2 regions of the Microbacterium sp. cx-55 genome follow, and region 2 is predicted to be linked to the other one. Evidence: predicted binding sites of a transcription regulator. Region 2 holds the regulator's gene; the other holds the start of a gene.

Region 1 (14,488 bases), 1.0 Mb from region 2:
TGCTCGACCTGCACGCGGTGACCGCGGGGAAGACGAGGGTGATGTGACTCCGGGCCCCAGTGGAACCCGCGCCCCGGGGCGTCGGTCGCGCGTGCGAGCGCCACCCCGAGCATGACGGCGTCGGCGCCCATCGCGAGGGCCTTCACGATGTCGCCGGAAGTGCCGACTCCGCCGTCGGCGATGACGTGCACGTAGCGCCCGCCGGACTCGTCGAGGTAGTCGCGTCGCGCGCCGGCCACATCGGCGACCGCCGTCGCCATGGGTGCGTGGATGCCGGTCGTCGCGCGGGTCGTCGACGCCGCGCCGCCGCCGAATCCGACGAGCACCCCCGCCGCGCCCGTGCGCATGAGGTGCAGCGCGGCCGTGTAGGTGCCGGCGCCGCCCACGATGACCGGCACGTCGAGGTCGTAGATGAACTTCTTGAGATTCAGGGGCGCGGCAACCGACGAGACGTGCTCGGCCGACACCGTGGTGCCCCGGATGACGAAGAGATCGACGCCCGTCGCGACGACGGTCTCGTAGAGCTCGGCCGTGCGCTGCGGAGTCAGGGACCCGGCGACCGTCACGCCCGCGGCGCGGATCTCGGCCAGGCGGTCGCGCACCAGCTCCGGCTTGATCGGCTCGGTGTAGAGCTGCTGCATCCGGCGCGTCGCGTCGGCGCCCGGGAGGCCGGCGATCTCGGCGAGGAAGGGCTCGGGGTCGTCGTAGCGAGTCCACAGGCCCTCGAGGTCGAGCACGCCGAGCCCGCCGAGCTGGCCGAGCATGATGGCCGTCCGGGGGCTGACCACGGAGTCCATCGGCGCACCCAGGACCGGGATGTCGAAGCTGAACGCGTCGATCGACCAGTGCGTGGAGACGTCTTCGGGATTGCGCGTGCGCCGGGAGGGCACGACCGCGATGTCATCGAAGGTGTACGCGCGGCGAGCGCGCTTGGCGCGTCCGATCTCGATCTCCATGCTCACCCCTCCAGCCTAGCCGCCGGGGACGACAGCGACGGGCGGGTCACCAGGGCTCGTCGACACGGGGCGCGAGGCGGAGGACGACCGCCTTCTCCGTGGGGAAGCACGCGGTGAACAGATCGGTCACCCGGGGATCGTTGCCGTCATCGTCGGCCATCCGCAGTCCGATCAGCGTGTTGAGCATCATCCCCTGCGCGATGAACTCCTGCGCGCGCTCGGCCGACATCCCGAGATCTCGCACGTACTGCCAGACCCGCGCGAAACCGTCACGCGCGCGCGGCCCGATCACCGGGTGCGCACCCAGGAGGAAGGCGTGCGAGAGGGTCTGATGCAGACCGCGGGTCTGCAGGAGGCCGATGTACTCGTGCCCGAGTCGCTGTTCGAGCGGCTCATCGGGGTTGCCGGCGGCGGCGCGTTCGAAGGCCGCGAAGAGCTGCCCGAGGGCGTCATCGAGCACGTCGAGGAACAGGCGCTCCTTGCTCCCGAACAGGCGGACGACGTAGGGCTGCGACACGGATGCGGCACGGGCGATGTCGTCGGTCGTGGTGCCCACGTACCCCTTCGCCCCGAACACCGCGATCGCCGCCTCAAGAATCTGGGCCCGGCGTTCCTCGGAGCTCAGCCGCGGCTTTGCGGCATCCGTCGCAGTCATGGTTGACATGTTATCAGTCGATTACTACAGTCACTCTCGTCAAGTAATCATTCGATTACAAACAGGAGACCTCATGTCCACTCCCCTTTCCCCGCGTCCGTTCGGACTCGTCGTCGCGGCCACGGCCCTGCCGATGTTTATGGCGACGCTCGACAACCTCGTGATGACCAACGCCCTCCCCGTCCTCCACGACGATCTCGGCGCCAGCGTCGAGCAGCTGCAGTGGTTCGTCAACGCCTACACCCTCGCGTTCGCCAGCACGATCCTCATCGCGTCGGCCCTCGGCGACCGTTTCGGTCGGCGCACCGTCTTCCTCGCCGGCATCGCGATCTTCGGAATCGGCTCCGTGCTGGCGGCGCTCAGCACCGACCCCGCGCAGCTCATCGCGGCGCGCGCCGTGCAGGGCTTCGGCGGTGCCGGCGTGCTGCCGCTCTCGCTCGCCCTCCTGTCGGGCGGCGTCTCGCCCGCACGACGACCGCTCGCCATCGGCATCTGGGGCGGCGTGTCGGGCCTCGGCGTCGCGGTCGGCCCGCTCGTCGGCGGCGCGGTCATGGAGGGGTGGAACTGGCAGGCCATCTTCTGGCTGAACGTGCCCGTGGCGATCATCGCGATCCCGCTCGCGCTCCTCGTGCTGCGCAACGACTTCGGGCGCCGGCAGCGGATCGACGTCTTCGGCGCGGTGCTCGCCGGCCTCGGCGTGCTCGCTCTCGTCCACGCGATCGTGCGCGGCAACGATGACGGCTGGGAGTCCTTCAGCGTGGTCGGTGAGATCGTCGCGGGTGCCCTCCTCATCGCCGGCTTCCTGTTCTGGCAGTCGCGCACCCGGGCGCCGCTCATGCCGCTCCGGCTCTACCGCGACCGGTCCTTCACCCTCACGAACGTCGTCGGCTTCGCGTTCAGCTTCGGAACCTTCGGGGCGATCTTCATCCTGATCCAGTACATGCAGGTCGTGCAGGGCTCGACGCCTTTCGAGGCCGCGCTGCAGACGACGCCGTGGACGATCGCCCCGATGTTCGTCGCGCCACTCGCCGGCATCTTCTCGGGCCGGATCGGCACCCGCGCGCTGCTGGTCACGGGTCTCGCCTTCCAGGGGATCGCGCTGGGATGGATCGCCGCCATGCTCTCCGAGACGCTCGACTACGGAGTCCTCATCGCGCCGTTCCTGCTCGCGGGGATCGGCATGGGACTCGTCTTCGCCCCGTCCGCGACCGCGCTGCTCGCGACCCTCGGGCTCGTCGATCACGCGACCGCATCCGGGGTCAACTCGACCGTCCGCGAGATCGGCATCGCACTCGGCACCGCCGTCATGACCGCGGTCTTCGTCGGTGCGGGCGGCGCGCTGCTGCCGGACCAGTATGTGGATGCGGCGCGTCCCGCCGTCTTCATCGGGGCAGCTGTCCTCCTGATCGCCGCCGTGGCCGCGCTGTGGCTTCCCGCTGGCCGCGCCGCCCGCCCGGTGCCGGCGACCGCTGCGGACGAGTCGGCTCTGGCGCCGGTGGCCTGACGTCAGGGGCGAGGGTCCGGCGCCGGTGCGGCGCCGCCCTCGTCCTCACGGGCGGGCCCGGCGTCGGCCGTGCGCTCATGGCCCGGCACGCCCGGCGTACCGCCGAGGGCGCGGGTCAGGAGACCGTCCGCGAGGAACAGCCAGAATGCCCACGGTCCCACCCACGGACTCGCGACGACGACCGCGGCCGAGATGATGAGTGCGCTGAGCGTTGCGCCGCTCCCCCGGCGAGCTTCCGCCGCGGACAGGCCGGGCGTGAGGATCTCGCGGCGCCGCACGGCCCATCCCCACTGCATCCAACTCATCAGGATCGCGAAGAAGAAGTTGATCGGCAGCAGGATCCGGCCAAGGAGAAAATGCGAGTAGTCCGTCGACAAGGACGAAGTGAACGGCACGAGCACGATGAACAGCAGCCGGATGTTGTTGATCCACATACCGGGCCCGTCGATCCGCGCGATCCACTCGAACTGGGCGACGTGCGTCGTCCACATCAGGCTCAGGATCACGAAGCTGACGATGAACGTCAGCACCGGCTGCCACATGTCGAGCAACGCGTCCGCGAGATCGGCATTGCTCTTCAGATCGCCGAACGAGCGGGTCGTGAGATCGAGGACCAGCAACGTTGCCGCGATGGCGAAGACCGCATCCGTGTACGCCGCAACGCGCGTCGTCGTGACGGACGAGTCGGGGTGCGAACGGCGGCGGATCACACCGTCAGCGTAGTGACGCGCCCGGGCGACGCGCGGGTGCTCCGCGAAGGAGCCGCCCGAAGTTCGCAGACTCAGCGCTTGTAGTTCGGCGCCTCGACCACGATCTGCACGTCGTGCGGGTGGGACTCCTTGAGCCCCGCCGACGTGATGCGGACGAACTTGCCCTTCGCCTTCAGCTCGTCGACCGTGCGGGCTCCGACGTAGAACATCGACTGGCGAAGGCCACCCACGAGCTGGTACGCGACGGCCGAGAGCGGTCCGCGGTAGGCGACCTGGCCTTCGATACCCTCCGGGATCAGCTTGTCGTCGGTGGGCACGTCGGCCTGGAAGTACCGGTCCTTGGAATAGGACGTCTTCTTTCCGCGCGTCTGCAGCGCGCCGAGCGAACCCATGCCGCGGTACTGCTTGAACTGCTTACCGCCCTGGAAGACGATCTCGCCCGGCGACTCGTCGGTGCCCGCGAAAAGCGAACCGAGCATGACGCTGTCGGCACCGGCGACCAGCGCCTTTGCGATGTCACCCGAGTACTGCAGACCGCCGTCGGCGATGACCGGAACCCCGGCCTCGCGCGCTGCGAGCGACGCCTCGTAGATCGCCGTCACCTGCGGCACACCCACACCCGCGACGATGCGGGTCGTGCAGATGGAGCCGGGGCCCACACCGACCTTGACCGCATCGACGCCCGCGTCGATGAGCGCCTGCGCGCCCTCACGCGTGGCGACGTTGCCGCCGATGACGTCGATGTGCGCGAACGACTCGTCGGCTTTCAGCCGGCGCACCATGTCGATGACGCCGGCGGACTGGCCGTTGGCCGTGTCGACCACGAGCACGTCGACACCGGCATCGCGCAGCGCCTCCGCGCGCTCCCACGCGTCACCGAAGAACCCGATGGCTGCCCCGACCCGCAGGCGTCCCTGGTCGTCCTTCGTCGCGAGGGGGTACTTCTCGCTCTTGTCGAAGTCCTTGATGGTGATGAGGCCCGCGAGCTTGCCGTCGCCGTCGATGAGCGGCAGCTTCTCGACACGGTGCTTCGCGAACGCGGCGATCACGTCGCCCGCGCTGACCCCGACCGGGGCCGTGATGAGACCCTCGCTCGTCATCACGTCACGGACGACGGTGCTCTTGCGCTCGAAGTGCGAGACGAACCGCATGTCACGGTTCGTGATGATGCCGACGAGGCGGCCATCGGGATCGACCACGGGCAGACCCGAGATGCGGTAGGTCGCGCACAGCGCGTCGACCTCGTCGATCGTCGCGTCGGGCGTCGTCGTGACGGGGTCCGAGATCATGCCGGACTCGCTGCGCTTCACCCGGTCGACCATCGCGGCCTGGTCGGCGATCGAGACGTTCCGATGCAGGATGCCGAGGCCACCCTCACGGGCGATAGCGATCGCCATCCGCGTTTCGGTGACCGTGTCCATCGCGGCGGCGATCAGCGGCGTCGCGACCGTGATGCGGCGGGTGACACGCGACGAGGTGTCGGCCTCGCTCGGGATGACATCGGTGTGCCCCGGCAACAGCAGGACGTCATCGTAGGTCAGCCCGACAAAGCCGAAGGGATCGTGGTGCTCCATGAGTTCTCCTCTCCGATCGCCGACACGCAGCGATCGGGCGACATCGACCGTAGCGCGGGATCGCGGAGATCTCCGGCTCACCGATTCTAAGCGCCGTGTCATGCACTTTTGTTCCCGGTGCACCTTGATCACTCGCGCGCGATGCGCACGCGCGCGTGACACATGCGCGAGCCGCCGGGTGACCAGACTGCGCATTCCCGTTATCAGTTGCGGCCTGGAAACACACAGGCAACAATCACTGGGTACGTTCAGGTTTCGCCGAGGTCACCGACGGGTTCTCCGGTACACCGACACATCGACCGGCAAGACCGTTCACCCCAGGAGGTGCCAGTGGGGATCACCCGCACATCGCGCGCTGACAACCGCTCGAGTCGCGCGATCGCAACGCTGATCGCCGCGTTGTTCGCCGCCGTACTGCTGCTGGGCTGGGCATCGCCCGCATCCGCGCAGACCGACGACCCGGAGGATCTGCCGTACACGATCGCCGGTAACGTCCGCACGGACGGAGCACCGATCCCCGACGCGACCGTAACCGTCACCGGGGCCGACGGATTCGAAAGCGAAGCGACGACCGCCGAGAACGGCAGTTTCCGCATCGGCGTTCCGACCAAGGACACTCCGTACACGATCGACCTCGAGCTGCCCAGCGGCGTGACCGCACCTGACGGCTTCGAATCGTCCGTCGAGGTCACCTTCGGTGCGACCAGCACCATCACCCGCAACTTCACGCTGACCGCCGCTGAGCGGGTGACGACGAGCTTCGTCGACCAGCTGATCTCCCGCACGGTGAACGGCTTGAACTTCGGCCTGATGCTCGCGCTCGCCGCGATCGGCGTCTCGCTCGTGTTCGGCACCACTGGGCTTTCGAACTTCGCTCACGGCGAGATGGTCACGTTCGGCGCTCTCGCCGCACTCCTCTTCTCCGCGGGCCTCGACGTGCCGATCTGGATCGCGATCCCCCTAGCGGTGATCGCGTCGGCGCTCTTCGGATTGGGGATGGATGCCGGAATATGGCGACCACTCCGAAGAAAGGGCCTCGGAACCGTCCAGCTGATGATCGTCTCGATCGGTCTGTCGCTCGCCCTCCGGTACGTCTACCAGATGTTCGTCGGCGGCGGTACAGAGCAGCTCCCGGGCGGTGATTCCGCATCCATCCCCGGGCTCGGCCCCATCCGACTCACCGTCACCGACGTCGTGAGCATGGCCGTCTCGATCGTCGTGATCGCGGGCTTCGCGTTCTGGCTGATGCGCACCCGCATCGGGCGCGCGACGCGGGCCGTGTCCGACAACCCGTCGCTCGCCGCCGCCAGCGGTATCGACGTCGACGCCGTCGTCCGAGTGGTGTGGGTCGTCTCCGCAGCCCTCGCGGGCCTGTCGGGTGTGCTGTGGGCCTTCTTCCGCCCCGGCATCAAGTGGGACATGGGAACCAGCATCCTGCTCCTCGTCTTCGCGGCCGTCACGCTCGGTGGTCTCGGTACCGCCTTCGGCGCCCTGATCGGCTCGATCATCGTGGGTCTGCTCGTCGAGGTCTCGACGCTCTGGATCCCCTCCGACCTCAAGTACGTGGGCGCGCTCGTCGTGCTGATCGTCATCCTCCTGTTCCGTCCGCAGGGCATCCTCGGACGCCGAGAAAGAATCGGATAGGTAGGGCGCCTTCATGGACATGCTGCAAATCCTCTCCAACACCGCTGCGCAGATCCTTGCGCCGGCCACGCTCGGCTACGTCCTCGCGGCGATCGGCCTGTCGGTGCACTTCGGCTTCGCCGGGCTCCTCAACATGGGCGTCGCGGGCTTCATGGCGGTCGGCGCCTACGGCTTCGCGATCTCGATCGCGTCGTTCGACGTGCCGTGGCCGATCGCGATCGTGATCGGGCTCATCGCCTCGATGGTGTTCGCCCTGATCATGGGCATCCCGACGCTCCGGCTCCGCGGCGACTATCTCGCGATCGTCACGATCGCCGCGGCCGAGGTGCTCCGGCTCCTCTTCCTCACCTCCGCGTTCCGCAACTACACGGGTTCGGCGGACGGTCTCTCCGGCTTCCAAGCGAGCTTCCGCGCCAGCAACCCGCTTCCCGCCGGTCGCTACGGCATCGGACCGTGGACCTATCAGTCCGACCAGTGGTGGGTCATCATCGTCGGCGTCATCACGATCGCGATCGTCATCGCCATCGTCTGGCTGCTGATGCGGAGCCCGTGGGGCCGCGTGATCCGCGGCATCCGTGAAGACGAGGATGCGGTCCGCTCGCTCGGCAAGAACGTGTTCGCGTTCAAGATGCAGGCGCTGATCGTCGGTGGCGTCATCATCGCCGCCGGTGGCATCGTCACCGCCATGGGGACGAACGTGAACCCGAACGTCTACGTCACCTCGCAGACGTTCTACATCTGGACGGCCCTCCTCCTCGGTGGCGCCGCGACGATCTTCGGCCCCGTGCTCGGCGCTGTGCTCTTCTGGATCGTTCGCGCGTTCCTGTCGAACCTGCTGCCCGCGCTCGTCTCGATCGGCTGGCTGCCGTTCCTCACCACGGAGCAGAGCCAGATGCTCGTCTTCGTGCTCGTCGGTGTGGCCCTCATGCTGCTGGTCATCTTCCGCCCGCAGGGAATCCTCGGAAGCAAGAAGGAGCTGACCTTTGTCCGCTGAGGCCGTGCCCCCCACCCCGCGCCCGAAGACCACCGGCCTGCACCAGGGCGAACCCCGCCCCGGTGTCGCCAAGGTCGACCCGATCATCGTCATCGACGGCGTGCGCCGAACCTTCGGCGGCCTCACCGCCGTCGACGTCGAGCACCTCGAGATTCCGCGCGGGGCGATCACCGCCCTGATCGGCCCGAACGGTGCCGGCAAGACCACGCTGTTCAACCTGCTCACCGGCTTCGATAAGCCGAACGACGGCAGCTGGTCGTTCGACGGCACGAACCTCGCCGGCATCCCGGCATACAAGACGGCCCGCATGGGTCAGGTGCGCACGTTCCAGCTCACCAAGTCGCTGGGCCTGCTGACGGTTCTCGAGAACATGAAGCTTGGCGCGACCAAGCAGTCCGGTGAGCGCATCTGGGCCGGCATCCTGCCCTTCCTCTGGCGCAAGCAGGAGACCGACATCGAAGCCAAGGCCCGCGAGCTGCTCGCGCGCTTCAAGCTCGATGCCAAGGAGAAGGACTTCGCCGCCAGCCTCTCCGGCGGTCAGCGCAAGCTTCTCGAAATGGCGCGGGCGCTCATGAGCGACCCCGTGCTCGTGATGCTCGATGAGCCGATGGCCGGCGTCAACCCGGCGCTGACGCAGTCGCTGCTCGACCACATCCTGGATCTGAAGGATCTCGGCATGACGGTCGTGTTCGTCGAGCACGACATGCACATGGTGCGCCACATCGCCGACTGGGTCGTCGTCATGGCCGAGGGCAAGGTCGTGGCCGAGGGCCCGCCCGACGCCGTCATGAAGGAGCAGGCCGTCATCGACGCGTACCTCGGTGCGCACCAGGACGTCGACCTCGGTGTCGTCACCGGACGCCACGCCGGCACGCTCACGGCGGAGGGTCAGGAGCTCCTGGAGACCGCTCAGGAACTGGAGCAGGCCGTGGAGGCCGACATCCACCGCGATGCAGACAAGCCGGAGGACGGCCGATGAGTACGAACGTCGTCGAACTGAACGATGTCTTCGCCGGCTACCTGCCCGGTGTGAACATTCTCAACGGTGCGAACCTCACCGCCGCCAAAGGCGAACTGATCGGCATCATCGGGCCCAACGGTGCCGGAAAGTCGACCATGCTGAAGGCGATCTTCGGACAGGTGAAGGTGCGCGAAGGCTCCGTCATGCTGAACGGCGAGAACATCACGGGGCTCCGCGCCAACAAGCTCGTCGCCAAGGGCGTCGGCTTCGTGCCGCAGAACAACAACGTCTTCCCCAGCCTGTCGATCGCCGAGAACCTGCAGATGGGCGCCTACCAGCGGCCGAAGGTGGTCAGCGAGCGCATCGACTTCGTCGCGTCGATCTTCCCCGACCTCGCCAAGCGGCTCGGACAGCGCGCCGGCTCGCTCTCCGGTGGCGAGCGGCAGATGGTCGCGATGGGCCGTGCGCTCATGATGGACCCGCACGTGCTGCTGCTCGACGAGCCGTCCGCCGGCCTCTCCCCCTCTCGCCAGGATGAAGCGTTCCTGCGGGTGTCGGAGATCAACAAGGCCGGCGTGACGACGATCATGGTCGAGCAGAACGCGCGACGCTGCCTGCAGATCTGCGACCGCGGCTACGTGCTCGACCAGGGCCGTGACGCCTACACCGGCACCGGCCGCGACCTGCTGAACGACCCCAAGGTCATCGGCCTGTACCTGGGCACCCTCGGGACCTGACGCGCCGCTCGCGCCCGACGCGCCGCTCGCGCCCGACGCGCCTGCGCGCGCCTGACGCGCCTGCGATCGCCTGATGCGCCTGCGCGCCGCTGCACGGAAATGCCGGTCCACCTTCGGGTGGGCCGGCATTTCCGTGCGCGGGGCCCCTCTTTTCTTGCTCACGTGGCGCGATCGGTCGGGAACCACGGCGAACTGCGACACGTGAAGCATCCGAGGTCTGGCTCGGGCCATGCTCGGGTGCCGCTCACACGGGATCTGGCTCACGTGACGGAATCGGTCAGGAACGACGACGGATCGCGACACGTGAAGCATCCGGAGTCGGGCTCACGTGACGCAATCGGCCGGGAACGACGACAGATTGCGACATGTGAGGCATCCGACCTTCGCTCACGGAAGGCATAGGCACGAGCACGAGCAGGGCACGGGCCGGGGCACCGGCACGAGCACGTGCAGGGGCCGGGGCACGCGAAAGGGCCCCGGTCCGAAGACCGGGGCCCAGATCCTGCGGTCGGGTCAGCCGACGTTCAGGAACTCGTAGTTGTTGTCTTCGCCGTACTGGAAGATGCCGATCGACGCCTCGGTCGGGTCGCCGACCGCGTTGAACGTGATCGGACCGGAGACACCGTCGTAGTCAGCAACGCCACCGGCGATGATGATGTCGGCGCACTCCGCGTACGTCGTGCACTTCGTGCCGTCATCCGCGCCGCCCGAGACGGACTGCAGGTGCGCAGCGACGTCGGGGCCTGCGGTCGAGCCGGCCTCGAGAGCCGCCAGCGCCAGCAGGATCACGGCGTCGTAGGACTCCGGAGCGTAGGTGAAGTCAGCCAGTTCGGCGTTGCCCGCACCGGTCCAGAAGGACTGGAGGTTGTCGCGGAAGGTCGCCGTGGTGGCCGGGTCGACCGCCGGGTACGTACCCTTCGCGCCCGCCATGGTGCCCTCGGGGAACTCATCGCCGAAGTTAGCGAGGTTTCCGTCGACGAGGTACATCTTGTCGGCCGGGAAGTCTGCACCGAGCAGCTCGGGGATGATCGTCTTGACCTCTTCGAAGGTGATCAGGGCGATCGAGTCGGGGTTGGCCGCCATGACGTCCTCGACCTGGGCCGAGAAGTTGGTGTCACCCGTGTTGTAGAGCGACGCCGCGACGACCGATCCGCCGGCTGCCTCGAAGGCGGCCTTCGTGAAGCACGCGAGTCCGGTGCCGTAGGAGTCGTTGAGCACGATCATGCCCAGCGTCTCGTTGCCGTCGGCCGCGATCAGGTTGCCGAGCACCTCGCCCTGGAGCACGTCCGAGGGGGCGGTGCGCCAGTAGAGGCCCTTGTCCTCGTAGCCGGTGAAGGCTGCCGACGTGTTGGCCGGGGAGAACTGGATCGCGTCGGCCGCGATGACCTGGTCGATGAACTGCAGCGAGGTACCCGAGGATGCGGCGCCGATGATGGCGGTCGCGCCCTCGCCGAGGAGGCGGGGGATCTCGGTCTCGTAAGCCTTGTTGTCGGTGTCACCCGAGTCGCCCTGGATCAGGTCGACCGTGACGCCCTTAGCAGCCGCGTTGACCTCGGAGGTCGCGTACTGGGTGGCGGAGATCTCGGGCGGTCCGAGGAACGCCAGGTTGCCGGTGACCGGCAGAGCGGTACCGATCTTGTAGGTCAGGTCGGTGCCGGGGCCCTCGGAGGTCGAGCTGAACTCCGGGGTGTAGGACGCGGGCTGGGCCGCGTCGCAGTCGATCGGGAAGTCCGAACCGGCTGCCTCGGTCGACGTGGCATCGCTGCCACCGCCGCCGCTACATCCGGCCAGAACGAGTGCACTCGCGCCGATCAGGGCGATGCCGCCCAGGACCTTTGCGGTACCGGAACGCGGGAAAGCGCGCATGGTGCTCCTTGGTGAGAGTCGGAAACGCGGGCTCGTCGCCGCGCGAATTGTGACAAACCTAGCCAAGGGACCGCGTCGCACATGTTGCGATGTGTTAACGGAAGGTTTCGCTACTCAATCGTTATCAAATTGCTGTGAGTTCCTCTGCGTGAGCGAGCACCTCTGCGAACCCCCGTCGTGCCCGTTCGCCGCGCGATCACGTCAGTTCTGCGACATCCGAGGGCGCGTCGTCGCGCTCGCGGGCGGCCGCCGCATCCGCTCGCCCGCGTCGTGTGCGGCGCGCCGCGAGGAGCGAGTCGGTGGTCAGCAGGATCAGGGCGACCCAGACGATCGCGAATCCGATCCAGCGGCCCGTCGTCATCTCTTCGCCCAGCAGCCACGCTCCGATGACGAACTGCAGGACCGGAGCGACGAACTGCATGATGCCGAGCAGGCTCAACGGGGCGCGCCGGGCGGCGGCGGCGAACATGAGCAGGGGCGTCGCGGTGGCGATGCCCGCGGCCGCAAGAAGCGCCGTCTGCGGCATGCCCACGGAGACGACGAGAAGGCCACCCGTCGCGGCCACCACACCGAGCTGCACGAGCGCGACCGGGGTCAGCCAGGCCGACTCGAGGGTGAGCCCGCTGACCGCATCGACGGCCGGGCCGATCTTCTTCTTCACGAGTCCGTAGAAGCCGAACGAGAAGGCGAGCGACAGCGCGATCCACGGGAACACGCCGTAGCCAACGACGATCACGCCGACCGCGACCGCGGCGAGGCCGATCGCGATCCACTGCGTGAGACGGAGACGTTCGTGCAGCAGCAGAACACCGAGCAGCACCGTGACGATCGGGTTGATGAAGTACCCGAGGCTCGTCTCGATGACATGCCCACTCAGGGCGGCGTACAGGAAGACCTGCCAGTTGACGTAGATGAGGGCGCCCGCGAGCGCCGTGAGCCCGAGCAGCCGGGGCTGGCGCAGAATCGCGACCAGCCGCCCCCACGACCGGGTCACGAGGATCAGCAGCGCGCAGAACACCAGCGAGAGCAGGATGCGCCACGCGACGATCTCGAAAGGGCCGATCGGTGCCAGCAGCACGAAGTACAGCGGCAGGAATCCCCAGAGGAAGTAGGCGCCGAACGCGTACAGCCCGCCCGCGGTGGTCTGGTCTGCGGAGGCGTTCGGAGTCACCTCCTCAGCCTACGGCGGGGGAAGGACACCGGATGCGGCGCCGCATCCGGTGTGCTGCCGATCACCCGCGGGATCCTGCCACCGCGCTCTTCCCGCTGCGCCTCTCCCCAGGGAGGGGCGCGAAAAAGAGAAGGGCCCGACCACCGGAGTGGTCGGGCCCTTCGTCAGAGGATCGTCAGCGAACGACGACCGCGAGCACGTCGCGGGCCGAGAGCACGAGGTACTCGTCGGCACCGAACTTGACCTCGGTTCCGCCGTACTTGCTGTAGATGACGCGGTCGCCCACGGCGACGTCGAGCGGAACGCGGTTGCCGTTGTCATCGATGCGGCCGGGGCCGACAGCCACGACCTCGCCCTCCTGGGGCTTCTCCTTGGCGGTGTCGGGGATGACCAGACCACTCGCGGTGGTCTGCTCTGCCTCGACCTGCTGGATGACGATGCGGTCCTCGAGCGGCTTGATGGAAACCGACACGGTCTACCTCTTCTTTCTCGCTTCGTGAAACGGAAGACTCATTAGCACCCTCACATCGAGAGTGCTAACGCAAGTCTAGAGGCGTCCTGGCACTCGTGCAACGCGAGTGCCAATCCGCGCCCGCTCGCCACGCCACGAGCCCGCCTCACGACAGCGGACGCGCCGCCGACCGTAGGCTGGCGGGATGGAGATGGCGGACCTGCGCACGCTGCTTACCCCCGAGGGCCTACGGCTGCTCGATGAGGTCGGCACGGTCGAGTCCACCGACGACGCCGCATCCGCCGTCGGCCGGCTGCGAGCGCAGGGGCACTCCCCCGAGCTCGTCGCGGTCGTGGTGACGCAGGCGCGGCTCCGCACGCGGGCGCGCGCGAAGTTCGCGCAGTTCGCCGACGGGATGCTGTTCACCCGGGCAGGTCTCGAACAGGCGACACGGCTCGGGATCGCCGCCCGGCACGCCGCCCGCTTCGCGGCGCTCGCGCCCCGCGGCGAACGCACGCACGTCGCCGACCTCGGCTGCGGTATCGGCGGCGACGCCCTCGGCGTCGCGGCGCTCGGGATGCGGGTGACGGCCGTCGACGCCGACGAGGTCACCGCCGCGGTCGCCGCTTACAACCTGGCGCCGTTCGGGGATGACATCCGCGTGCTCCACTCCCGCGCGGAGGAGACCCCGCTCGAGGGCATCGACGCCGTGTGGCTCGACCCCGCGCGTCGAAGCGCCGGCCACGACGACACGACGCGCCTGCGCGCCTCGGACTACACACCGTCGCTCGACTGGGCGTTCGCGCTGGCCGAACGCGTGCCCACCGGCATCAAACTCGGCCCCGGCTTCGAGCGCGCCGACATTCCGGAGGCCGCCGAGGCGCAGTGGATCAGCGTGGACGGATCGACGATCGAGCTCGTGCTGTGGTCGGGGGCGCTCGCCCGCGAGGGGGTGCGGCGCGCGGCGCTCGTCATCCGGGGGGATCAGGCCCACGAGCTGACGGCCGCGGGCGACACCGAGGACGCCCCGCCGCGCGAGCTCGCGGAGTTCCTGCACGAGCCCGAGGGGGCCGTCATCCGCGCGCGCCTGATCGGAGACGTCGCGCGCGCGCTCGATGCCGGGATGCTCGACCCGAGGATCGCGTACCTGACGTCGGATGCGGCCGTCACGAGTCCGTTCGTGCAGTCGTTCCGCATCCGCGAAGAACTGCCGTTGGACACGAAGAAGCTCGCCCGGGCGCTCAAGGAACGGGGCATCGGGCGCC
Region 2 (14,488 bases):
GCGCTCGACGACGCGGAGCAGTCGGTCCTGCGGACCGAGGACGCGAACCATCGCGATGCCGTCCGCGAGCAGACGTTCGACGGTGCGGTCTTCATCTCCCCCGGATGCGGGAACGCCGGGATCAGGCACCGGTGCTCACCTCGTCGAGTCCGCCGGCGAGAACGTGGGCGTGCACGTGGAACACGGTCTGGCCCGCCGAAGCTCCGGTGTTGAACACCAGGCGGAACTCGCCGTCCGCGTGCTCGGCGGCGACCCGGTGGGCGAGGTCGACCACCTCGGCGAGCAGTGCGGGGTCTCCAGCGGCGAGTTCGACGACGTCGCGGTACTGCTGGGTCTTCGGGATCACCAGCAGATGCACCGGCGCCTGCGGCGCGATGTCACGAATGACGAAGGCTCGCTCGGTCTCGGCGACGATCTCTGACGGGATCTCGCCCTGCAGGATGCGCGTGAAGACGGAGGGCTCGCTCATTCGTCCAGTCTACCGACGGCGTCCCGCCGTCGGCGGAGCGTCACCACTGCCCCCGCGCGACCTCGAACGCGGCCAACGCGACCGGGCCCGCCGTCGACGTGCGCAGCACGCTCTCCCCGAGCCGCACCGCACGCGCACCGGCGGCGGCGAACGCGTCGAGCTCGCTGCGGTCGATTCCGCCCTCGGGCCCGACGACGAGGAGCACCTCGGTCACCGATTCGTCGAACTCGCGGACGACGTCGGTCAAGCGGTCCGACGCGGTGGGCTCCAGAACGAGGACCACGGATGCGGCGGCGCGCGCGGCGATCCGGGCGGTCGTCGTTACCGGCTCCACCTCGGGAATCCACGCGCGATGGGCCTGCTTCGCCGCCTCCCGGACGATGCCGGCCCAGCGGACGCGACCCTTCTCGGCCTTCTCCGCGCCCCAGCGGGAAACGCTGCGCACGGCCTGCCAGGGCACGATCGCATCGACGCCGAGTTCGGTGGCGGCCTGGATGGCGAGCTCATCCCGGTCGCCCTTGGCGAGAGCCTGCACCAGCACCAGACGCGGCGTGCGCGCCGGCACGTGCCGACGCGCAGTGACGCGCACCGTGACTTCGCGCGGCGTCACGTCTTCCACGGCACCCTCGATCCAGAGGCCACAGCCGTCGCCGACCGTCACCGCTTCGCCCGGGCGCACCCGCCGCACCGAGGCGGCGTGGTGGGCCTCGGCTCCGGTCAGCGCGACGATGTCACCGACTGCGGCCGCGGCCGCATCCTCGACCAGAAAGTGCAGCGCCACCGGTCACCCGTTCCGGAAGCGGTCGCGGAGTTTGGCGAACAATCCCTGCTGGAACTCGGACAGCCTCGGAGCAGGAGCCTTGGTCTTCTTCGCGAAGTCCTCGATGAGCGCGCGTTCCTTCGCGTCCAGGCGCGTCGGCGTCACGACGTGCACTCCGATGCGGAGGTCGCCGCGCTGCGTGCCACGGAGCGGGGTGATGCCTCGCCCCTTGATCGTCAGCACGTCTCCCGCCTGCACGCCCGCGCGCAGTTCGAGATCGACGGGTCCGTCGAGCGACTCGATGCGGGTCGTCGTTCCGAGGATGGCATCGGGCATCGACACATCGAGGGTCGCGAGCAGGTCGTCGCCGTCACGGCTGAAGACCTCGTGAGGTGTGACGGTGATCTCCAGGTACAGGTCGCCGTGAGGTCCGCCCGCCGGTCCGACCTCGCCCGAGCCCGGGAGCTGCAGACGCAGACCCGTCTCGACCCCGGCCGGGATGTCGACGGAGACGGTGCGACGAGCGCGCACGCGACCCTGTCCCTGGCAGGTGGCGCACGGGTACGGGATGGTGGTGCCGTAGCCCTGGCAGGTGGCGCACGGCGCGCTCGTGACGACGTTGCCGATCAGGCTGCGGACCGTGCGCTGCACGTGTCCGGAGCCGTGGCAGATGTCGCAGGTCACGGGGGTCGTGCCCGGCTGGCAGCATCCGCCCTCGCACGTCTCGCAGAGCACGGCCGTGTCGACCTCGAGGTCGCGGTGCGCCCCGAAGACGACGTCGCTGAGCTCCAGGGAGACGCGGACGAGGGCGTCCTGGCCGCGTTCGGCGCGCGACCGGGCGCGGACTCGACCACCCTGGCCGCCACCGCCTCCGCCTCCGCCGAAGAACGTCTCGAAGATGTCGCCGAAGCCGCCGAAGTTCGCGCCGCCGCCTCCGCCGAACCCACCGGAGTCGCCGCCCATGTCGTAGCGCCGACGCTGCTCGGTGTCGCTCAGCACGTCGTACGCGTGCGTGACGAGCTTGAACTTCTCGGCCGCATCGTCACCGGGGTTGACGTCCGGGTGCAGCTGGCGGGCCAGCTTTCGGTACGCCTTCTTGATCTCATCCGTGGTCGCCTCGCGCGAGACGCCCAGTACTTCGTAGTGGTCAGCCACTTTCGCCTTCCCGTCCGCGCCGTGCGCGGAGATCGTCTGCGAGCGCTCAGCGCGCCCGGTCGTCTTCGTCCAGCAGTCGGCTGAGGTAGTGGGCCACAGCCCGCACCGCCGCCAGATTGCTGGAGTAGTCCATGCGCATGGGGCCGAGCACGCCGATGCGGGCCTGCCCCACCGTGGCCTCGTAATCGCTGGCGACCACGGATGCCTCGACCAGGCCGAACGATGCGTTCTCACGCCCGATCGATGCAGCCAGTCCCTGCCCGTCGGCCACCATCTCGCTCATCAGCCGCATGAGCGTCACCTGCTCCTCGATGGCCTCCAGGAGCGGGTAGATGCTGCCCCGGAAGTCGCCCTCGGAGCGAGCGAGCGTCGCCGCCCCCGCCATCACGAGCCGGTCCTGTCGGAACTCGTCGAGTTCCTCCCCCACCACGCGCAGGATGGCGCGCAGCGCGCCGTCCGCGCGGGTCGGTACGGCGGGTGCGGCGACGGCTGCCTCGACCCGGCGGGTGCCCTCTCGCACCGACGCTCCGGTGACGAGTGCCGACACCGACGTCCGCAGCTGTGCGACCACCGTCTCGTCGAGCTCATCGGGCGCGAACGCCACGCGCTGGGAGACACGGCCCGTGTCGGTGACGAGGATCACGACGAGTCGCGACCCCCCGAGGTGCACGAGCTCGACGTGGGTGATGTTCGCACGCTCGAAGGACGGATACTGCACGAGCGCGACCTGACCGGTGAGCTGGGTGAGCGCGCGAACCGTGCGCGCCAGCAGGTCATCGAGGTCGGCGGGGCCGTCGAGGAACGCCGTGATTGCGCTCCGCTGCGCGGTCGTCAACGGGCGGAGCTCGGCGAGGTGGTTGACGAAGACACGGTAGCCCTTGTCGGTGGGCACGCGACCCGACGAGGTGTGCGGCGCGACGATCAGTTCCTCGTCCTCCAGGAGCGCCATGTCGTTGCGGATCGTCGCCGCCGACACACCGAACGAGTGGCGGTCGACGATCGACTTGCTGCCCACCGGCTCTCGGGTCTCCACGTAGTCCTGCACGATCGCGCGGAGGACATCCAGACCACGTTCGCTGACCATGCGGATCCTTCCTGGCACTCGTGTACGGGGAGTGCCAATTCTAACCGGTCGTTCGCGCGGTGGGCAGATGACGGGTCCGTAGACTCGCGGCGGAGGCCCTGATGAACGACACCACCGTACCCACGACCGGCGGCACGATCGCCGGACGCAGCGACGCGGGAATCCGCCGTTTCCTCGGCATCCCCTACGCGCTGCCGCCCTTCGGCGAACACCGCTTCGGCCTGCCGCAGCCCGTTCCCGCGTGGGATGGCGAGTTCCGCGCGACCGACTTCGGACCCACGGCACCCCAGTCCCCGTACCCCGGCGCGATCGGGAAGCTGCTCCCGTCCGTGGCGATCGCGGGCGAGAACATCCTCACGCTGAACATCTGGGCCCCCGAGGATGCGGCGGGAGCGCCCGTCATGGTGTGGATCCACGGCGGTGCTCTCGAGCGCGGGACGAGCGCCCTGCCGTCGTACGACGGCACATCGTTCGCGCGCGACGGCGTGGTGTTCGTCTCGATCAACTACCGCCTCGGCGCGGAGGGATTCTCGGTCCTCGACGGCGTGCCGCGGAACCTCGGGCTCGAAGACGCCGCCGCCGCCGTGCACTGGGTGCAGCGCGAGATCGCGGCCTTCGGCGGCGACCCCGCCCGCGTGACGATCTTCGGCGAATCGGCGGGCGGCGCGATCGTTGCGGCGCTCGCGTCCCGGCCGGACGTCCGCGGCGCCCTCGCGGGCGCCATCGTGCAGAGCGGCCCGCTGGATGCAGAACCCGTCGAACGCGCCGCGCGAGTCACCGCCGCCATTGCGAAGCACCTCGGGATCCCCGCCACCCGGGAGGCGTTCGCGGATGTTCCGCCGGAGCGTCTCGTCGCCGCACGCGATGCACTCGCCGCCCGCAGCTCGCTCCTGCGATCAGCCCCCGGGCACACGATCGCACTCGATCCGGTCAGCCTGCCCGTCAGTCCGCGCACCGCCGTGGGGGATGCGGAGTTCCCGTTGCTGATCGGCACGAACACCGACGAGTACCGGCTGTGGTTCACGCCCGACGCCCTGCAGCGTCTCAACCGAGTCGCCCCTGCCGTCGCCCTCCTCGGCATGAAGGTGCCGTTCCGGGCCTGGCGGGCGTACCGCGACGCGCTCCCGTCCGCCTCCTCGGCCGAGCGACTCGGTCAGGTGTTCACCGACCGCGTGCTCCGCGTGCCGGCGATCGAGCTCGCCTCGGCGCGATCCGCCCCCACCTGGGTCTACGAGTTCGCCTGGCAGAGCCCCGTCCGCGACCTTCGCGCGGCACACGCACTGGAGATCGGATTCGTCTTCGACGGCGTCCAGGACGACGCATCCATCGCACTCGCCGGCCCGGACGCTCCCGTTTCGCTCGCGCAGCGGATGCACGCCGAGTGGGTGCGATTCGCTTTCACGGGCTCGCCCGGCTGGGACACCTGGACGGCGGATGCAGACGGCCCCGTGCAGCGCTACGACGTCGACTCATCGCCCGTGCCGCTCCCCCGCGCCGCGGCATTGCACGCGCTCAGCCGGTCCTGACCGACGGTCGACGCACGTCCGTGCGGGTCACTCCGTGAGCGCGCGGACGACGGCGTCGGCGAGGAGCCGGCCGCGCCGTGTCAGCACGATGCGACCGCCGATGGCGGATGCCCCCTCGATCAGGCCGTCGGCGATGAGCCCCGCGACGGCGCTTCGCCGTACCGGGGGGATCGCCTGCATCGACAACCCCTCGCGGATGCGCGACTGGAGCAGGATCCGCTCGAGGGTGCGGGCCTCGGCATCCGGAACCTCCCGCGCCGCCGCCGGCGACACGTCCTGCGCCAGGCGCTGCGCGTACGCCGCGGGGTGCTTCACGTTCCACCACCGGACGCCGGCGACGTGGCTGTGCGCACCGGGACCGAAGCCCCACCAGTCGGTGCCCCGCCAGTAGGCGAGATTATGGCGCGAGCGCTGCGACGGCGTGCGCGCCCAGTTCGACACCTCGTACCAGTCGAAGCCCGCGGCGGCGGCCGCATCGTCGACGAGCTCGTACATGTCGGCCTGCAGGTCGTCGTCGGGCGCCGGCACCTCACCGCGGCGGATGCGGCGGGCGAGCTGGGTGCCGTCTTCGATGATGAGCGCGTACGCCGAGAGGTGATCGGGCTCGAGAGCGAGCGCGGTCGAGACCGACGTGCGCCAGTCCTCGATGCTCTCGCCGGGAGCGCCGTAGATCAGGTCGAGGCTCACCGCGAGGCCCACGGCGCGCGCCGCGGCGACCGCATGCGCGACGTTCGCCGGATCATGAGTGCGGTCGAGCGCCGCCAGCACGTGCGGCACGGCCGACTGCATCCCGATCGAGACGCGCGTCACACCCGCATCCGCGAGCTCCTGCAGCGACTCCACCGAGACCGTGTCGGGATTGGCTTCGACCGTGATCTCCGCGCCGGGCGCGATGCCGAACGCGTCCCGCACGTCGCCCAGCATCCGAGCGAGAGATCCGGACGGCAGGAGGGTCGGGGTGCCGCCCCCGAAGAACACGGTCTGAGCCGGCCGGCGGTGCTCACCGAGCACCCGCGTCGCCATCGCGATCTCCCGCGACACCGAATCGGGGTAGTCCTCGCGGCGCTCTCCGCGGAGCTCCTCGGCGGTGTACGTGTTGAAGTCGCAGTACCCGCAGCGCACCCGGCAGAACGGCACGTGCAGGTAGACGCCGAAGTCGACCTCCGGATCGGCGACGACACCGTGCGGCAATGCGCCGTCGGCCGGAACCGGGTCACCGTCGGGAAGAACCGAGGGCGACATCAGGTGTACATCGGCGAGATCGCCCGCAGGTAACGGCCGAACAGCTCGCGACGCCGACGCCGAACCAGCACCGGCAGCATCCGGTACGCGAGCGCCACCGGGCGGTCGAACGCGCGCACCGTGAACCACACTTCATCGTCGCTGCGCCACTCGATCATGAACGACTCCTCGCCGCTCACCACCGAGCCCTCGACCGTGCCCAGCGCGAAACCGATGCGACGCTTCTCCTCCACGACGAAGATCACGCGAAGTTCCGCATCCACGCTCATGCCGCCCACGCGGCCGTGGACGTGCACCGTCGCGCCCGCGCCGACGTACGGCGTGCCGTCGGCGTCGAAGCGCAGGTCGGCGTCCAGACGGCTCGGCGCGATCGGCTGACCCTCGTCGTCGAAACTCACACCCGAGTAGGCGGGCCCGGCGGCCGGACGAATGTCGCGCAACTCCAGACCCCCGTCGCGCAGCGCGCGCCACGACAGCAACGCCTCGCCCGCGGCGCGGAAGCGATCTTCGCCGCTGCCGATCTTCCACGACTCCTGGGCCGGAAGACTGCGTTCCGGCGGGTACTGCATGAGATCGGATGCTTGGGTCGCCCCGACGGCGGCATAGTCGACGGTCTCGTCCCGGAAGGTCCCGCGGCGCATATCCCTCAGCCTAACCGTGGTGGTTCGCGGCACGCCCGGCGATCATCCTCCGGAGCGCGCCCCGCCACTACTTCTTGTCTTTGGTTTCCACATCGCCCGAGAGCGCAGCGATGAACGCCTCCTGGGGGACCTCCACGCGACCGACCATCTTCATGCGCTTCTTTCCCTCCTTCTGCTTCTCGAGCAGTTTGCGCTTTCGCGTGATGTCGCCGCCGTAGCACTTCGCGAGCACGTCCTTGCGGATGGCGCGAATGCTCTCTCGGGCGATGATCCGCGCGCCGATGGCCGCCTGGATCGGCACCTCGAACTGCTGGCGCGGGATGAGCTTGCGCAGGCGCTCGGTCATCAGCGTGCCGTACGCGTACGCCTTCTCTCGGTGCACGATGGCGCTGAACGCGTCGACCTTGTCGCCCTGCAGCAGAATGTCGACCTTCACGAGATCGGCCTCCTGCTGTCCCGACGGCTCGTAGTCGAGGCTCGCGTACCCCTGCGTGCGGCTCTTCAGCTGGTCGAAGAAGTCGAAGACGATCTCACCGAGCGGCATGTTGTAGCGCAGCTCGACGCGTTCCTCGCTCAGGTAATCCATACCGAGCAGTGTGCCGCGACGGGACTGGCAGAGCTCCATCACGGTGCCCACGAAATCCTTCGGCAGCAGGATCGCGGCCTTGACCATCGGCTCGGATACGGAGGCGACGCGGCCATCCGGATACTCGCTCGGGTTCGTGACCGTGACCGTCTGCCCGGTGTCGGTCTGCACCTCGTAGATCACGCTCGGCGCGGTCGTGATGAGGTCGAGGTCGAACTCCCGAGCGAGACGCTCGGTCACGATCTCGAGGTGCAGGAGCCCCAGGAACCCGCAGCGGAAGCCGAAGCCCAGCGCGACCGACGTCTCCGGCTCGTAGACCAGCGCCGCATCCGAGAGCTTCAGCTTGTCGAGCGCTTCACGGAGGATCGCGTAGTCGCTGCCGTCGATCGGGTAGAGACCCGAGAACACCATCGGCTTGGGGTCGGTGTATCCGGGCAGGGCTTGGGTCGCGGGCTTGCGGGCCGTCGTGATCGTGTCACCGACCTTCGACTGGCGCACGTCCTTCACGCCCGTGATCAGGTACCCCACTTCGCCCACGCCGAGACCCGTGGACGGCGTCGGCTCGGGGCTCGAGACGCCGATCTCCAGCAGCTCGTGCGTCGCGCGCGTCGACATCATCTGGATGCGTTCGCGGGGCTCGAGCTTGCCGTCGATCATGCGCACGTAGGTCACGACACCGCGGTAGGCGTCGTAGACGGAGTCGAAGATCATCGCGCGGGCCGCGGCGTTCGGGTCACCCTGGGGGGCGGGGATCTCGGCGACGATGCGCTCGAGCAGCTCTTCGACGCCCTGGCCGGTCTTACCGCTCACGCGGAGCACGTCTTCCGGCTTGCCACCGATGAGGCCGGCGAGCTCGGCGGCGAACTTGTCGGGATCGGCGGCCGGCAGGTCGATCTTGTTGAGCACCGGGATGATCTGCAGGTCGTTCTCGAGCGCGAGGTAGAGGTTCGCGAGCGTCTGCGCCTCGATACCCTGCGCGGCGTCCACGAGCAGCACAGCGCCTTCGCAGGCGGCGAGCGACCGACTCACCTCGTAGGTGAAGTCCACGTGCCCGGGGGTGTCGATCATGTTCAGCGCGTAGGTCTGCCCGTTCGACTCCCATGGCATGCGCACGGCCTGGCTCTTGATGGTGATGCCGCGCTCGCGCTCGATATCCATGCGGTCGAGGTACTGGGCGCGCATGTCGCGGTCGTTGACGACGCCCGTGATCTGCAGCATCCGGTCGGCCAAGGTCGACTTGCCGTGGTCGATGTGGGCGATGATGCAGAAGTTCCGGAGCGACTCGGGAGGAGTCGCACTCGGCTGCAGGGACGTAAGCGCGCGCGGTGACATGTTCCGTCGATTCTACGGGCGGCGACCGTGGACCGTGTTCCCCGCGCATAGCCTGGTCGGATGACGGTGCAGGTCGTTCTGGTCCACGGCATCCGCACGTCCGCGTCGATGTGGCGGGCACAGGTTGAAACCCTCGCGGCGCGGGGCATCACCGCGACGGCCGTCGACCTCCCCGGGCACGGAACGCGGATGGCGGAGACGTTCACCCTGGCGGAGGCCTTCGCCACGATCGATCGGGCCGTGCGCACGGCGGCTGAGCGCGGGCCGGTGCTGCTGGTGGGTCATTCCATGGGCGGTCTGCTCTGCACCGAGTACGCGGGTGCGATCGATCCGCCCCCCATCGCGGGCTTCGTCGCGGCGTCGTGCACGTCGATCCCGCGCGGTGTCGGGCTCCGCACCTACCGTGCGCTCGCACGAACCGTCGACGCGCTCCCCGACCGCGGGATGTGGATGACGAAGCGGATGCTGGCCGCCACTTTGCCGGAAGAGACCCGCGCCGACTTCGGCGCGGGCGGGTACGCCTTCGACACCCAGGACCTCGCCCTGAGCCTGCTCGCCACCCTCGACGTCGCGGGAGCGGTCGCCCGCATCCGCGTGCCGCTCTGGTTCGTCAACGGCCAGTACGACCAGCTCCGCCTCCACGAACGCCTCTTCACCCGGCTCGCGCCGCACGCGGAACTGATCGTCGTGCCACGCACCAGCCATCTCGTGACCGCCATGCGTCCCGCCGCGTTCGACGCCGTCCTCGCGCTCGCCATCGCCACGATCGATGCCCGGCACGCGAGCGACCCGCAGGACCACGGGGTTTCCGCGCAGACCTGATAGAGTTGTTCCTTGGCTTGCATGCGGGGATTTTCCCGTCCCTCATGACCGCCGGAAAGCGCCCTCTTCGCCGACCGGCACGATCCTATTTCTCTCAAACGAAAGTCCGACGACACACGTGGCAAACATCAAGTCGCAGATCAAGCGCAACAAGACCAACGAGAAGGCGCGCGAGCGCAACAAGGCCGTTAAGAGCGAGCTGCGTAGCGCGGTGCGCCGCACCCGCGAGGCTGTCGCCGCCGGCGACAAGACCGCTGCGGTCAAGGCCCTCGGCACGGCGACCAAGAAGCTCGACAAGGCCGTCAGCAAGGGCGTCATCCACCAGAACCAGGCGGCGAACCGCAAGTCGGCCATCGCCAAGCAGGTCGCGTCGCTCTAAGCACCGCTTTTGTTCGAAGGCCCGTCGTTCGCGACGGGCCTTCGTCATTTCTGGCGCCGGTCTCAGGCGGAGCCATAGGGAGCGCGCGTCGCAATCACGGTGATGAGTCGCTCCAGGGCGAACACCGGGTCGCGGGAGGCGCCTTTGACCTCGGCGTCGGCACGTGCGGTCGCCTGGATCGCGAGCCCCAGCGCATCCTGGTTCCAGCCGGCGAGATCGCGCCGCGCGCGATCGACCTGCCAGTCCTTCATCCCGAGCCGCGACGCGAGGGCACCGGATGACTCGCGGGTTCCGGCCACCCGCGCCATCGTGCGCAGCTTCATGGCGATCGCCGCGACCATCGGCACGGGATCCGCACCCGACGCCAGCGCCTGCCGCAGGCTCACCAGCGCGTCTCCGTAGCGACCGGCGATCGCGATGTCGGCCACCGTGAACGCCGATGTCTCGACGCGACCCCCGTAGTACCGCTCGACGATCTGGTCGGTGATATCGCCCTCGACGTCGACGATGAGCTGCTGACAGGCCGCCGCGAGTTCGGTCAGATCGTCGGCGAACGCCGCCACGAGCGAGCGCAGAGCGTTCGACGCGATCCGGCGTCCTGCCTCGCGGAACTCCCCCGCGGCGAAGTCGTACCGGTCGGAATCGCGGCGCACCGCGGGGCACGCGATCTCGATGCCGCCACCGGTACCGGCGCGGATGGCCTCGAGGAGCTTCTTGCCACGCACGCTCGCCCCCGTGTGGCGGAGCACGATCGTCGCGCCGTCCTGGGGACCGGCGAGGTACGAGATGGCCTCCGCGAGGAACGCGTCGGAACACTTCTCGACGCTGCTGACCCGAACGAGGCGGGGCTCGCCGAAGAGCGACGGCGCGCTCACCGCCAGCAACGTCCCCGCCGTGTAGTCGGCCGCGTCGATGTCGGAGATCTCGAGACTCGGGTCTTCTGCGCGCAGGTACTCGCGAAGCCGCGATGTCGCGCGCTCCGCGCAGACCTCCTCGGGACCCGAGATCAGCACGATGGGCGCCGGTCGGGGTTCCCGCCATGACACCTGCGGGATGGCCGACCGCGGGGCGGACGGTCGACGAGTAACCATCGCTCCAGCCTACTCAGCCCCACCGACGCCGGGCGGCGCCCGCTCGCGCCAGAGTGTCAGGCGGATGCCGATGTCGGTCGACACCGTTCCGACCAGCACCAGACCGTCCTGATCCGTGCGGGCGATGCTCATGCCCAGGTTCTGCGCCATCCGGAGTGCCTCGTCTCGAGGATGCCCGTAATCGTTGTCGATGCCGACCGAGATCAGCGCGAGTTCCGCCCCGAGGGCGCGATAGAGCGCCGGCTCCTGGTCCGCCGAGCCGTGGTGCGACAGTTTCACGACGCGGTAGGGCGGATGCAGCACTCTCGACGAAAGGAGGGCGCGCTGCGCGTCGGCGCCGAGGTCTCCGAGCAGGATCGTGCGCGGCAGATCGGGCCCTTCGATCTCGACCACCACGCTCGCGTCGTTGCCCGGCGGGAACGCGGCGGAGGCCGGCCACAGCACCCGCCACATCGCGTCGCCGAGCGTGCCGCGCATCCCGACCTCGCCCTGGACGGTCCGCGCCGCCCCGACCCCGGATACCGTGCGTTCGTCCTGCGCCTCACCGACCGGACCGTGCACCAGGAGGTCGGTGCGACCGGCGAGGGCCGCGGCACCACCGACGTGATCGAGGTCGAAGTGCGTCAGCACGGCGACGTCGAGCCGACCGATCCCGAGCCGGTCGAGACACCCCGTGAGGAGATCGGGATCCGGCCCCGTGTCGACGAGCATGACCCGGCCCGCCGAACGCAGGAGCACCGCGTCGCCTTGCCCGATGTCGCACATCGCGATCCGCCAGTCGTGGGGTGTGCGCATCGGCACGATCACGGCCGCGACCACGACCGTTCCCGCGAGCACCCCGGCAGCGATCAGGAGACCCAGCGCGCTCAGGCGGCGCGCAACCAGAGCGATGCGTCGCCGACCCGGCCGGAGGATCACGAGGGTGATGGCCACGCCGGCCATCGTGAGAGCGAGGAGGCCGGGAAGACCCTCCGCCCACGGCAGGATCGCCCCCGGGAGGGCCGAGACCGCCTCCGCCGTCGCCGCGATCCAGGCCGCGGGCACCCAGGCGAGCGCGGTGAGTCCCGCCGCCAGAGCGGGGAGCGGCGCGGCCAGGCAGGCCGAGAGCCCGAGGATCGTGGCCGCCGGAGCCGCCGGCCCCGCGAGGAGATTCGCGGCGACTCCGTACAGCGAGACCCCGGGGGTGATGAGCACGATCAACGGGCCGCAGACGAGCTGAGCCGCCAGAGGCACCGCCAGGGCAACCGCGACCGCGCGGGGCAGAACACGTTCCAAGCCCCGCGCGAGCGGCGGCGCGAGCACCAGGAGCGCACCGGTGGCGGCGACCGACAGGGCGAAACCGAGCGACGACGCCAACCACGGATCCCCGGCGAGCAGCACGGCCACCGACAGAGCGAGGACCGCGACCCCGGCGCCCCGCCGCCCGAGGAGGAGGGCGAGCATCGCCACGGCCGACATGGTCGCCGCCCGAACGACGCTCGGCTCGGGGGTCACCAGGAGCACGAATCCACCGAGGGTCAACAGCCCGGCGGCAACTCGGGCACCCCGAGGCAGGCCGAGCGCCGCGGCCAGGAGGAATGCGAGGCCCACCACGATGGCGCAGTTCGCGCCGGACACGGCCGTGAGGTGCGACAGCGATGCGGCCTTCATCTGTTCGTCGAGCTCGGGCGCGACCTGCGAGGTGTCGCCCACCGCCAGCCCGGGAATCAGGCCGGCTCCGGGCGCCGGCAGACCGCCGCTCGCCGCGAGAAGAGCGGCCCGGAGGCCGGCGAAGACCGCCATCGTCCCCGTGGGAGGTTCGACCACCGCTCCGGACGGGCGGACGCGAACGACCAGCACCGCACGCTCCCCCGCATCGGCCGCGAACGCGGTCGCGTCGGCATGCAGCCGAGCGCCGACGTCGAGACCCTCGGGGCGCTCCTCGAGAAGAAGCGTGACGGGTACGCCGGCAGGAAGATCATGCGCTCCGGCGCGGATGCTCTCTGCGACGGCGTCGACGCGCCACCCGAGGATCGATCGCTCGGGTTTCGCCGTGATCTGCGCGGTGATCTCGAGCGCGCGCGACGTCGCTGACGCGACCGCCGCCTCGCGCGCCGGCGCCGCGACCGCCGTGGTCGCGGCGGCCGCAGCGGCGAACGCGAGCGCGACGATGACGACCGCAAGAACCGTCACCGGATCGACGGCCCGCTCGGCGCGGGTGCTCGGCCGCATCCGGATGCGGATCAGCAGCGCGAGAGCGACGACTACCAGTCCGCCGCATCCGGCCGCGATCGCGCCCGCCATTTCGGGGAAGAACGTCGACGCCGCGGCCGCCGCCCAGGTCGCGACGGCGGCGGGAACCATCCGGAAGGCTCGAGAATCCACCGTCACGCCGTCACACCGTCACGAGGTCGCGGATACCGGCCAGCATCTTGTCGCCGATACCGGGTATCCCCAGCAGGTCGTCCACGCTCGTGAACCGGCCGTTCGCCGTGCGCCAATCGATGATGCGCTGCGCGATCGCCGGTCCCACGCGGGGCAGCGTGTCGAGGCCCGCCAGATCGGCCGTGTTGAGGTCGATCTTGCCGCCCGCGAGCGGACCCGCCGCTCCCGGGCTCGCGGGGTCCGGAGCCTCCCCGACCAGCGGGACGTGCAGCTGCTCCCCGTCGTCGACGGTCCGGGCCAGGTTCACCGCCGCGCGATCGGCTCCCTCCGCGAACCCGCCGGCTGCCGCCACCGCGTCGAACGCGCGGGCGCCGGCGACGAGTTGATACAGGCCCGGCTCGGTCACCGCACCCGAAACGTGCACGAAGATGTGGCCGCTCGCCACGGAGGCGTCACCGGGCGCACTCGATGCCACCGCGGGCGGCACGACCTCCGGACCGCCCGCGGGACGCAGCATCCCGATCCCCGCCGTGGCCGCGAGCGCCAGCAGCACGATCACCACAACCGCTCCGGCTCCTAGGCGCGCACGCGCGCGCGGGGGAACCGGATCGGAGGACGTCACCCGGCCCACGGTAGGCAGTCGCCGCCGTCGAACGAGCGTCGGCCCCCTCCCGTGTGCACAGAAGGGGGCCGACGCGGTGCTGGGGAGGTTACGTCGTGCTGAAGCTGACGACCTTCGGCGGCCGCACGATGGCCCGGGTGATGGCGCGGTCGCCGAGCGCGCGCTGCACGCGGGCGTCCTCGCGGGCGAGGCGCTCGAGCTCGGCGCCGTCGATCCGTGCGGACACCTCGAGGGTCGCTCGCACCTTGCCGTCGATCTGTACGATCGCGGTGATGGTGTCTTCGACGAGCAGAGTGGAATCCGGCTGGCGCCAGACCGCGAGGCCGACGGACGGCGGGTAGCCGAGCTGCGCCCACATCTCCTCCGCCGTGTGCGGCGCGAACAGGTCGAGGATCATCGCCACGGCCTCGGCCGC

The links. The regulator HrcA, encoded in region 2, represses chaperone genes, less so after heat shock. The targets are predictions, from matches to a motif close to TTNGCACTCGNNNNNNNCGAGTGCNAA.
Region 1: groES (co-chaperone GroES) is a predicted target of HrcA. The motif match lies at 13,331-13,357, and genes of this name have one in related genera.

Annotation. Positions count from the first base shown of each region.
Region 1 covers NZ_CP088261.1:706,891-721,378, reverse strand. The annotation lists gene LQ938_RS03415 (GuaB3 family IMP dehydrogenase-related protein) at 1-956, opposite strand, end outside; gene LQ938_RS03410 (TetR/AcrR family transcriptional regulator) at 1,003-1,620, opposite strand; gene LQ938_RS03405 (DHA2 family efflux MFS transporter permease subunit) at 1,685-3,115, shown strand; gene LQ938_RS03400 (TMEM175 family protein) at 3,118-3,825, opposite strand; gene guaB (IMP dehydrogenase) at 3,897-5,399, opposite strand; gene LQ938_RS03390 (branched-chain amino acid ABC transporter permease) at 5,730-7,043, shown strand; gene LQ938_RS03385 (branched-chain amino acid ABC transporter permease) at 7,057-8,037, shown strand; gene LQ938_RS03380 (ABC transporter ATP-binding protein) at 8,042-9,016, shown strand; gene LQ938_RS03375 (ABC transporter ATP-binding protein) at 9,013-9,735, shown strand; gene LQ938_RS03370 (ABC transporter substrate-binding protein) at 10,249-11,601, opposite strand; gene rarD (EamA family transporter RarD) at 11,798-12,772, opposite strand; gene groES (co-chaperone GroES) at 12,948-13,244, opposite strand; gene LQ938_RS03355 (class I SAM-dependent methyltransferase) at 13,429-14,488, shown strand, end outside.
Region 2 covers NZ_CP088261.1:1,753,840-1,768,327, forward strand. The annotation lists gene LQ938_RS08210 (PhoH family protein) at 1-51, opposite strand, end outside; gene LQ938_RS08215 (HIT domain-containing protein) at 122-469, opposite strand; gene LQ938_RS08220 (16S rRNA (uracil(1498)-N(3))-methyltransferase) at 510-1,250, opposite strand; gene dnaJ (molecular chaperone DnaJ) at 1,254-2,384, opposite strand; gene hrcA (heat-inducible transcriptional repressor HrcA) at 2,431-3,468, opposite strand; gene LQ938_RS08235 (carboxylesterase/lipase family protein) at 3,570-4,994, shown strand; gene hemW (radical SAM family heme chaperone HemW) at 5,022-6,236, opposite strand; gene LQ938_RS08245 (DUF1990 family protein) at 6,236-6,877, opposite strand; gene lepA (translation elongation factor 4) at 6,945-8,795, opposite strand; gene LQ938_RS08255 (alpha/beta fold hydrolase) at 8,856-9,617, shown strand; gene rpsT (30S ribosomal protein S20) at 9,736-9,996, shown strand; gene holA (DNA polymerase III subunit delta) at 10,059-11,087, opposite strand; gene LQ938_RS08270 (ComEC/Rec2 family competence protein) at 11,097-13,457, opposite strand; gene LQ938_RS08275 (ComEA family DNA-binding protein) at 13,462-14,073, opposite strand; gene leuS (leucine--tRNA ligase) at 14,162-14,488, opposite strand, start outside.